2 regions of the Chryseobacterium sp. CBTAP 102 genome follow, and region 1 is predicted to be linked to the other one. Evidence: riboswitches for the same ligand, from Rfam matches in the RefSeq annotation. Region 1 holds a riboswitch; the other holds the start of a gene.
What was found. A riboswitch is a leader RNA that binds a small molecule or an ion and turns the genes downstream of it on or off. The one in region 1 is predicted to bind cobalamin.

Region 1 (4,222 bases):
AGTAAATGGAGTAGCTCTTGGAAAAAAACTGTTTTATGAAGGAAAGCTGTCCAGAAATAATACTATTTCCTGCGGGTTCTGTCACATTCAGGAATATGCATTTACCCACCACGGCCATAATGTAAGCCATGGGATAGATGATAGATTAGGAATAAGAAATGCACCACCTATTCAGAATATGGCTTTTCTCAAAAATTATACATGGGACGGGGTAAGTCATAATCTGGATGAAAGATCTCTGGTTCCTATTACTACAGATTTTGAAATGGACAGCTCTCTTCCTGAAGCAGTAGGAAAACTGAATAGTGATGCGAATTACAAAAAAATGTTTAAAGCAGCATTTGGTGATGAAAAGATCACTGGAGACCGTATTCTTAAGGCTATTTCTCAGTTTATGGCAACAATGATATCGGCAGATTCCAAATATGATCAGATGATGAAAGGAAAAGTATCTTTTACCGCTGAAGAAACACAGGGAATGTCCCTTTTCCAGAATAAATGTGCATCATGTCATTCAGGAGAATTATTTACCGATGAGAGCTACCGAAATACAGGAATGTATTATAACGCCCAGTTCGATGACAGAGGAAGATACAGGGTTACTTTAGATTGGAATGACAACATGAAATTCAGAGTTCCCAGCTTAAGAAATGTAGAATATACCGCACCTTATATGCATGACGGAAGATTTTACAGCTTAGAGGCGGTACTTAATTTCTATTCAGACAATGTTGAAAATCATCCAAATCTTGATCCTCTTTTAAAACAGAATGGGCATACTGGTATTCCCATGACGGGTCAGGATAAACAGTATATTATAGCTTTTCTGAAAACACTATCAGATAAGAGTTTTATATCCAATCCAAAATTTGCAGAATAATTTATAGAAACATGAAGAAGATTATAGTAATCATAAGTTTGATCCTGTTGAGTCAGTATCAGGCGAAGACCATTATAGACAGTGCATATATTGCCCCGGAAACCTTTAGCAGATTCAATTTTGATGATGATTGTGATGCCTGTGGCTGTGCGGCAGGAAACGGCTCTTCCGGCTTTGAATCTTTGCTGAATCCACAGTTTGTCGGAATCAAATACTTTGCCCAGCATTACAAAGCCAAAGAAAACTTATTTGTAAAAGATCTTACGCAGGATCAGTATTTTAATACCCTGCAGCTTTGGGGAAAAATTCCACTGACTAAGAAACTGAGTGTTTACGCAAGTCTGCCATTCCATTTCCATGAAAAGAAAACCATGCAGGGAGATATTAAAATCAATGGAATAGGGGATCTTAATCTGATGGGAATTTACCAGCTGATGAGTTCCAAAGATAATTTCCATCATCTGAGCGGAGGTTTGGGCTTGAAAATTCCTTTAGGGAAATTTGATGAAAAAGGAACATCCGGTGTCAATCCAAGTTTTCAGCTGGGAACCGGAAGCTGGGATTATCAGGCGGCTTTGAATTATAAATTTCAGAAAAATAAAGTTGCCGTATTGGTTAACACAGATTATACAATCAAAACAGAGAATAAGAAAAATTACCGTTTTGGAAACCAGTGGAATTATGCTGCAACAGGTTTTTATCAGGTTGCAGGAAATGAAAAGTCTGTTTTTTCTGTAAAAACGGGAGTTCAGGGAGAAGTATATGCCCAGAATAAGCAATTTGATGAAGCATTGCCTAACACTGCCGGGAGCGCTTTGTACGGAAAACTGGGATTTGAAGCTTCTTATAAAAAGCTGAGCCTGGGAAGTGAAATTATGCTTCCCATGTATACTCATCTGGCAGGAGGAGATATTGAAGCCAAATCAAGATTCAGTATTTTCCTGAATATTGGAATTTAGGGCAAACACCCTCCATAAAACCATGTTAAAGCTCCTTCGGGAGCTTTAATTGTTTATCAATCATGATTTTAATTGGGGATTAGGAATAATTATTTATCTTTGCCGGGATTTGGTGAGCCGTAAAAAGCTCTTAAAAGGGAATCCGGTGAGAATCCGGAACAGACCCGCTGCTGTAAGCTCCGCACCAAAGTTTTTGAAGAATATATCCACTGTTTTTTTAATGGGAAGGATTTCAAAAATGGAGTAAGTCAGAAGACCTGCCAGAAAATAATCGTTTGACGCTTTCGTGGAATAAAGCTTAGGACATCAATGATTCTGTGCAGTGACCGCTGTGCTTTGTCGTTGTATTCTTATACCCATTAGCGTCTTCATTACCCTAAATGAGCTAATGGCGGCAAAACTAACTACTTCTGCAATTTATAAAGCTGTTTTCACCATACTTGTGATCACATCTCAATTTTTGTCTTCTCAAACCAGGAAAAAAGACAGTCTTCAGGAAGAGACCATTAAAGGAATCAATCTATACAAAAAGAATTTTAAAGAAATCCTTCCGGCACAAACCTTACAGGGCGAGCAGCTGGAAAGATTGAACAGTCATTCTGTTGCAGATGCACTGCGGTACTTTTCAGGAGTTCAGATCAAAGATTATGGAGGATTAGGTGGTTTGAAAACCATTAATATCCGAAGTATGGGAAGTCAGCATGTAGGGGTTTTCTATGATGGAATTCAACTGGGTAATGCCCAAAACGGACTGGTGGATTTGGGAAGATATTCCTTGGATGATCTGGAAGAAATATCATTGTATAACGGACAGAAAAGTGAGATTTTCCAACCGGCAAAAGACTTCGGATCTTCGGGTTCTATTTATTTACAGCCTAAAACACCTGTATTTAAAGGAAATAGGAAAACCAATCTCGTTATAAGAGCTAAAAGTGCGTCTATTGATCTTTTCAACCCTTCATTCCGATTGGAACAGAAGATTTCAGACAGGGTTTCTGCCAGCTTCAGTGGAGAATTTATGCAGAGTGACGGAATTTATAGATTTCGATATGCCAAGAAATATCCTGATGGACAGCAGGCCTATGATACCATTGCGAAAAGACAGGATTCAGACATCAAAGCAAAACGTTTTGAAACCTCTCTCAACGGAACTTTGAATAACGGAAGCTGGAATATCCGTGGTTACGGTTATATTTCAGACCGTGGAATGCCGGCACCTATTGTGAATGGCCGTTTTGGAGGAAGGGGAGCGAGACTATCTGATGAAAATTATTTCGTACAGGCCAATCTGAGAAAAAAACTGTTCCCGAAATTTGAAACCCAGCTGAAAGCAAAATTTGCTTATGATTATACCCATTTTATGGATACGGTTCGTTCGCAGTCTATTATTCATACCGATAATACCTATATCCAGCGGGAACTCTACCTTTCCTCATCCAATATCTATTCTATTACGCCCAATTGGGATATCAGCCTGAGTGGAGATTTTCAGTACAATAATCTGGATGCCAATCTGGATAACTTTTCTTATCCTACGCGTTACACAACATTGGTAGCATTGGCAACAACCTATCAGTGGAACAGGTTTAAAATTCTGGGAAGCCTTTTAGGAACCTTTACATTTGAGGAAGTAAGAAAAAACAAAAGACCGGGAGATGCCAGAGAGTGGACACCTGCCGTATTTATGAGCTATCAGCCGGAGATCATTCCGGAGCTTACCCTCAGAGCATTCTATAAAAGGATTTTCCGGCTTCCAACCTTCAATGATCTGTATTATACCAATATCGGAAATACTTACCTGAAACCGGAATTTACCAATCAGTATGACGTAGGATTTACTTATCAGAAGAATTATAACAACCGTTTCTTTAAAACTTTTTATGCTAAAGTAGACGGTTACTACAATAAAGTACAGGATAAAATTGTAGCCGCTCCAAACGGAAGTATGTTCCGCTGGCTGATGATGAACCTTGGATTGGTTGAAATAATTGGAGCCGATGTAAATGTACATACTGAACTTCAGCTGGGAAAAGTAACCCTTCGACCTTTGCTTTCTTATACGTACCAAAGTGCAAGAGATATCAGCGATCCGGAAGATACCTTTTACCGTAATCAGATACCTTACACGCCATGGCACAGTGGGTCTTTCAGTCTGATGGCAGATTATAAAGACTGGAGTTTCAATTACAGTACAATGTATGTGGGAGAAAGATATGATGTGAATCAGGATAATATTCAATACAATTATGTGCAGCCCTGGTATACTCACGATCTGTCTGTTCAGAAAAAATTCAACTGGGCCAATCATCAATTCAAAGTAAGCCTTGAGGCGAATAATATTTTCAATCAATACTATGATGTGGTCATCAATTATCCGATGCCC
Region 2 (4,222 bases), on a different contig from region 1:
CAGGATAAAATGATGTACGGACTTGCTTCCAATTTTGATCAGTTTAATAACGGAAAAAAGACCCTGGAAAATATCGGGGCATTTGTAAAATATAACTTTTAAAAATGAAGACGTTCCAACTTTTTTTTAACTATTAAGATGTTAAGATTATGAAGACAGTTTGCTTAAATTTTAAGTCAGAATGGTTCTTAACTATACTTTAATTATTAAAATAACAGATCGTGCTATGAAAATCATAACACGATCTGAATTATTGAATCTAATTATTTTAAATTTTTCTAGACCGCATATTCTACTGAGGCTTCTTTAGCGGCGGCAACCATTGCTATTAAAGCTTTTTCAGTTTCGTCCCAGTGTCTGGTCTTCAGTCCGCAGTCCGGATTTACCCAAAGCTGATTGGCAGGAATTACATTCTGAGCTTTTCTCAGCAGTTCAATCATTTCTTCTTTCGATGGTACTCTTGGTGAATGGATGTCATATACTCCCGGACCAATTTCATTCGGATATTTAAAGTCTGCAAAAGCGTTCAGCAGTTCCATCTGAGAGCGGGAACACTCTATCGTAATCACGTCGGCATCCATATCGGCAATATTTTCAATAATATCATTGAATTCTGAATAGCACATATGCGTATGGATCTGGGTAGCATCTTCCACTCCGCTTGCTGAAATTCTGAAAGCTTCTACAGCCCATTTCAGATAGTCCTGCCAGTCGGTTTTTCTTAATGGAAGACCTTCTCTTATGGCAGGCTCATCAATCTGAATAATTCTGATTCCTGCTTTTTCCAGATCTACCACCTCGTCACGAATAGCCAAAGCAATCTGCTTACACGTTTCTGAACGGGGCTGGTCATCACGGACAAAAGACCACTGCAAAATGGTAACCGGGCCTGTCAACATTCCTTTTACCCATTTTTCAGTCCGGGATTGGGCATATTGGGACCAATAAACCGTCATCGGAGCCGGGCGGGAAACGTCGCCGAAGATCACCGGAGGTTTTACACAGCGGCTTCCGTAGCTTTGTACCCATCCGTTTTTAGTGAATACAAATCCTTCCAACTGTTCTCCGAAGTATTCTACCATGTCGTTACGCTCAAATTCTCCGTGAACCAGTACATCGATACCAATTTCTTCCTGCCAGCCGATTGTTCTATGAGTTTCTTCTTTCAGTAAAGTATCATACTGTTCTGCGGTCAGTTCCCCTTTTTTGAATTTCGCTCTCCAGCTTCTTACCTCTGTGGTTTGCGGGAATGACCCTATTGTAGTGGTTGGGAATAAAGGAAGCTGCAATACTTCCTGCTGTTCTTTTTTACGGATTTTGAAAGGGTTTATTCTCTGAGCATCTTTTTCAGAAACAGCATTTGCTCTTTGCTTTACCTGGTGATTATGAATAAGAGAAGAAGTTCTTCTGCTTTCAATTGCTTTTTTATTTTCTGCGAATGCTTCAAGAATCTGTTCATTTTCTTTTCTGGAAACAAGTTCTTTAAGTGTTACTACTTCTTTTACTTTTTGTTTAGCAAAAGCCAGCCAGCTTTTAATTTCCGGGTTAAGATGGGTTTCAAAATCCAGATCACAAGGTGAATGAAGCAATGAACATGATGGAGCGATCAAAATCCTTTCAGATCCTAATTTTTCAACAGCTTTTGTAATGAAAGACAGCGAATTTTCATAATCATTTTTCCATATATTCCGACCATCAATTACCCCTAATGAAAGGCTTAAATTTTCCGGAATATTATTCAGAATATCATCCAGCTGTTCAGGATTTCTCACCAGATCAACATGCAATATATTCACAGGAAGTGAAACGGCAAGTGATGCATTATCTTTTAATCCGTCGAAATAAGTGGCTACAATAAATTTCAGTTTTGGAAATCGTTTTCTGATTTCGGCATACACAGAATGATAGGTCTCTTTGGCTTTTTCAGTTAAATCTAATGCCAGAAAAGGTTCATCAAACTGAATCCATTCTGCACCCTGCTCCTGAAGCTTGGTTAAAATCTCTATATAGACTGGAAGAATATTTGCGGCCAGATCCAGCTTATCAAATCCTTCTTCTTTTTCTTTTCCTAATAGCAGATAAGAAACCAGCCCGATAATAACCGGTTTCGCATTGATTCCAGCTTGTTTTGCTCCTGCAAATTCATTGAAAATTTTATCTGAACTCAGCTTAAACTGTTGGTTTTTATAAAATTCCGGAACGATGTAATGATAGTTGGTATCGAACCATTTGGTCATTTCCATGGCAGTAATATCCAATCCGTCTTTCTGATAGCCTCTTGCCATGGCAAAATAAAGATCAAGCTCAGTATTGTTTTTTTTAAGCACTACTTCATGATACCGTGCAGGAATTGCTCCTACCACAAGGCTCATATCCAATACCTGATCATAGTATGAAAAATCATTGCATGGGATAAGATCTATCCCTGCTTCTTTCTGGATATTCCAGTTTTGGGTACAGATAGTTCTTCCGGTGTTCAAAAGTTCTTCCAGAAGGATTTTACCTGACCAATACTGCTCGCAGGCTTTTTTGAGTTCTCTTTTGCTACCAATACGCGGATAGCCAAGGATGTGAGTTTGCATTTTTTTAAACTTTTTAATTAAACTTATTGTGAAAGTCCTTTAAAATGCTTCGTTATGTTTTTGCGGAGGAAATTTCAGGAAATAATGATATAGCAGGCAATGCATTTCCAATTGAGAGAAAATACATATCTGATATATCATCTGTATGACCCAAAAGCTTCAGCCCGCGAAAGCATTGTCAATTCAGTAAAGGCAGGTCTCCTGACTTGTAACAGTTTCCGTCATCCTTCCCGTTTTTGGCAGTGGATATGCAAGGACAGAAACTTTTGGCATGTTACTTACAGTTGCGCGACAGCTCGTGATTTGCACACGATTCCCTATTAATCTACCTTAAGTAAAACCTTTCCTGTTTGATGAAGTATCTGCAAAGAACTGTACTTTTACCTCTAACAAAGATTATCAGTAAAAGTTTTTAATTTTGTGTAAAATTAGGAATACCGAATAAAAATACAATTCACAATAAATAATTAAGCAAATTAAACTTTTAAAAATAAAATTAAGAGCATATAATTCTGTAGATTTGACTGTTTTAATCATTTAAAAGAATAATATTCTGTGGAACAACTCGATAATAAGGATTTACAGCTGCTCAGGCTGCTCCAGAAAAATGCAAAATTGACCGTTAAGGAACTTGCAAAAGAAGTGAACCTTTCTACCTCTCCGGTTTTTGAAAGGGTAAAAAGGCTTGAACAGGAAGGTTTTGTCAAAAGGTATGCAGCCATTCTCGATGCTGAAAAACTGAACCGCGGATTTACGGTTTTCTGCCAGATCAAGCTCAAAATTCACGACCGGTCTGTAGGCTATGATTTTGTAAAAGAAATTTTAGAAATTGAAGAAGTTGCCGAATGTTACAATATTTCCGGAGATTTTGATTTCCTTCTGAAAGTTCAGGTAAGAGATATGAAACATTATCAGGATTTTGTATTTAACAAGCTGGGATCTGTAGATTCTATAGGCAGCACTCACAGTACTTTTGTGATGGCTGAGGTAAAAAACAACTATGGATTAACAATATAATTAAATTTATATTAGGGCTTCATTATAAGAATAAAACACCGCCAGATAATGACAGGTCTTATATTGTTTTGAAGCCTCCCTTAGGTTAATTAGCTGCCGGATCAATCATTTCTTCTGTAAGTCCTAATGATTTTAAAAGGTTTTTGCTGTCGAAAAATAATGTTGCATAATGTTTTCCTTTTTTAAAAACCAGTTTTGATCCATCTGGAAATTCACTGTCTGCTGCTAATTTCTGTGTTTTGGCATTGTACTTCCTGAACTTCGTTTTACTGTCCTGTAATGTACTTTTATTCAGAACAAGACCAAAAGGAAGTCCCTCAACAATTACAGGTTTATTATCTGAAGCAACAAAAAACATCTCATTCACAGTATTATCTTTTCCCAAGCTGCAATAAAGTTCCAGCCCTGTTTTAATGGGCCATTTGGCATATTTTTCTTCATTGGCATCTTCATAAAAGATGGCTTTTACGTTCAACGCTTTTGAGATTTTATCAGGAGCTTGCGGGAATATAAATTCTGAATTTCTATCCAATAAAGAACCCAAAGCGGCTGTTTTTTGTGAAAATACAGTCACACTTACTACCAGAAAAAGTATGGTTGCAATAAAATTGAATGGTTTTTTC

Region 2: linked by a shared signal. The riboswitch ahead of metE (5-methyltetrahydropteroyltriglutamate--homocysteine S-methyltransferase) and the one ahead of C8D70_RS03995 (TonB-dependent receptor plug domain-containing protein) in region 1 are both predicted to bind cobalamin.

Annotation. Positions count from the first base shown of each region.
Region 1 is NZ_QICX01000002.1:137,905-142,126, reverse strand. Features, by position in the region: gene C8D70_RS04005 (cytochrome c peroxidase) at 1-880, shown strand, start outside; gene C8D70_RS04000 (transporter) at 892-1,839, shown strand; cobalamin riboswitch at 1,933-2,119, shown strand; gene C8D70_RS03995 (TonB-dependent receptor plug domain-containing protein) at 2,228-4,222, shown strand, end outside.
Region 2 is NZ_QICX01000015.1:22,161-26,382, forward strand. Features, by position in the region: gene C8D70_RS17625 (hypothetical protein) at 1-102, shown strand, start outside; gene metE (5-methyltetrahydropteroyltriglutamate--homocysteine S-methyltransferase) at 279-2,582, opposite strand; cobalamin riboswitch at 2,756-2,942, opposite strand; gene C8D70_RS17635 (Lrp/AsnC family transcriptional regulator) at 3,138-3,599, shown strand; gene C8D70_RS17640 (hypothetical protein) at 3,685-4,222, opposite strand, start outside.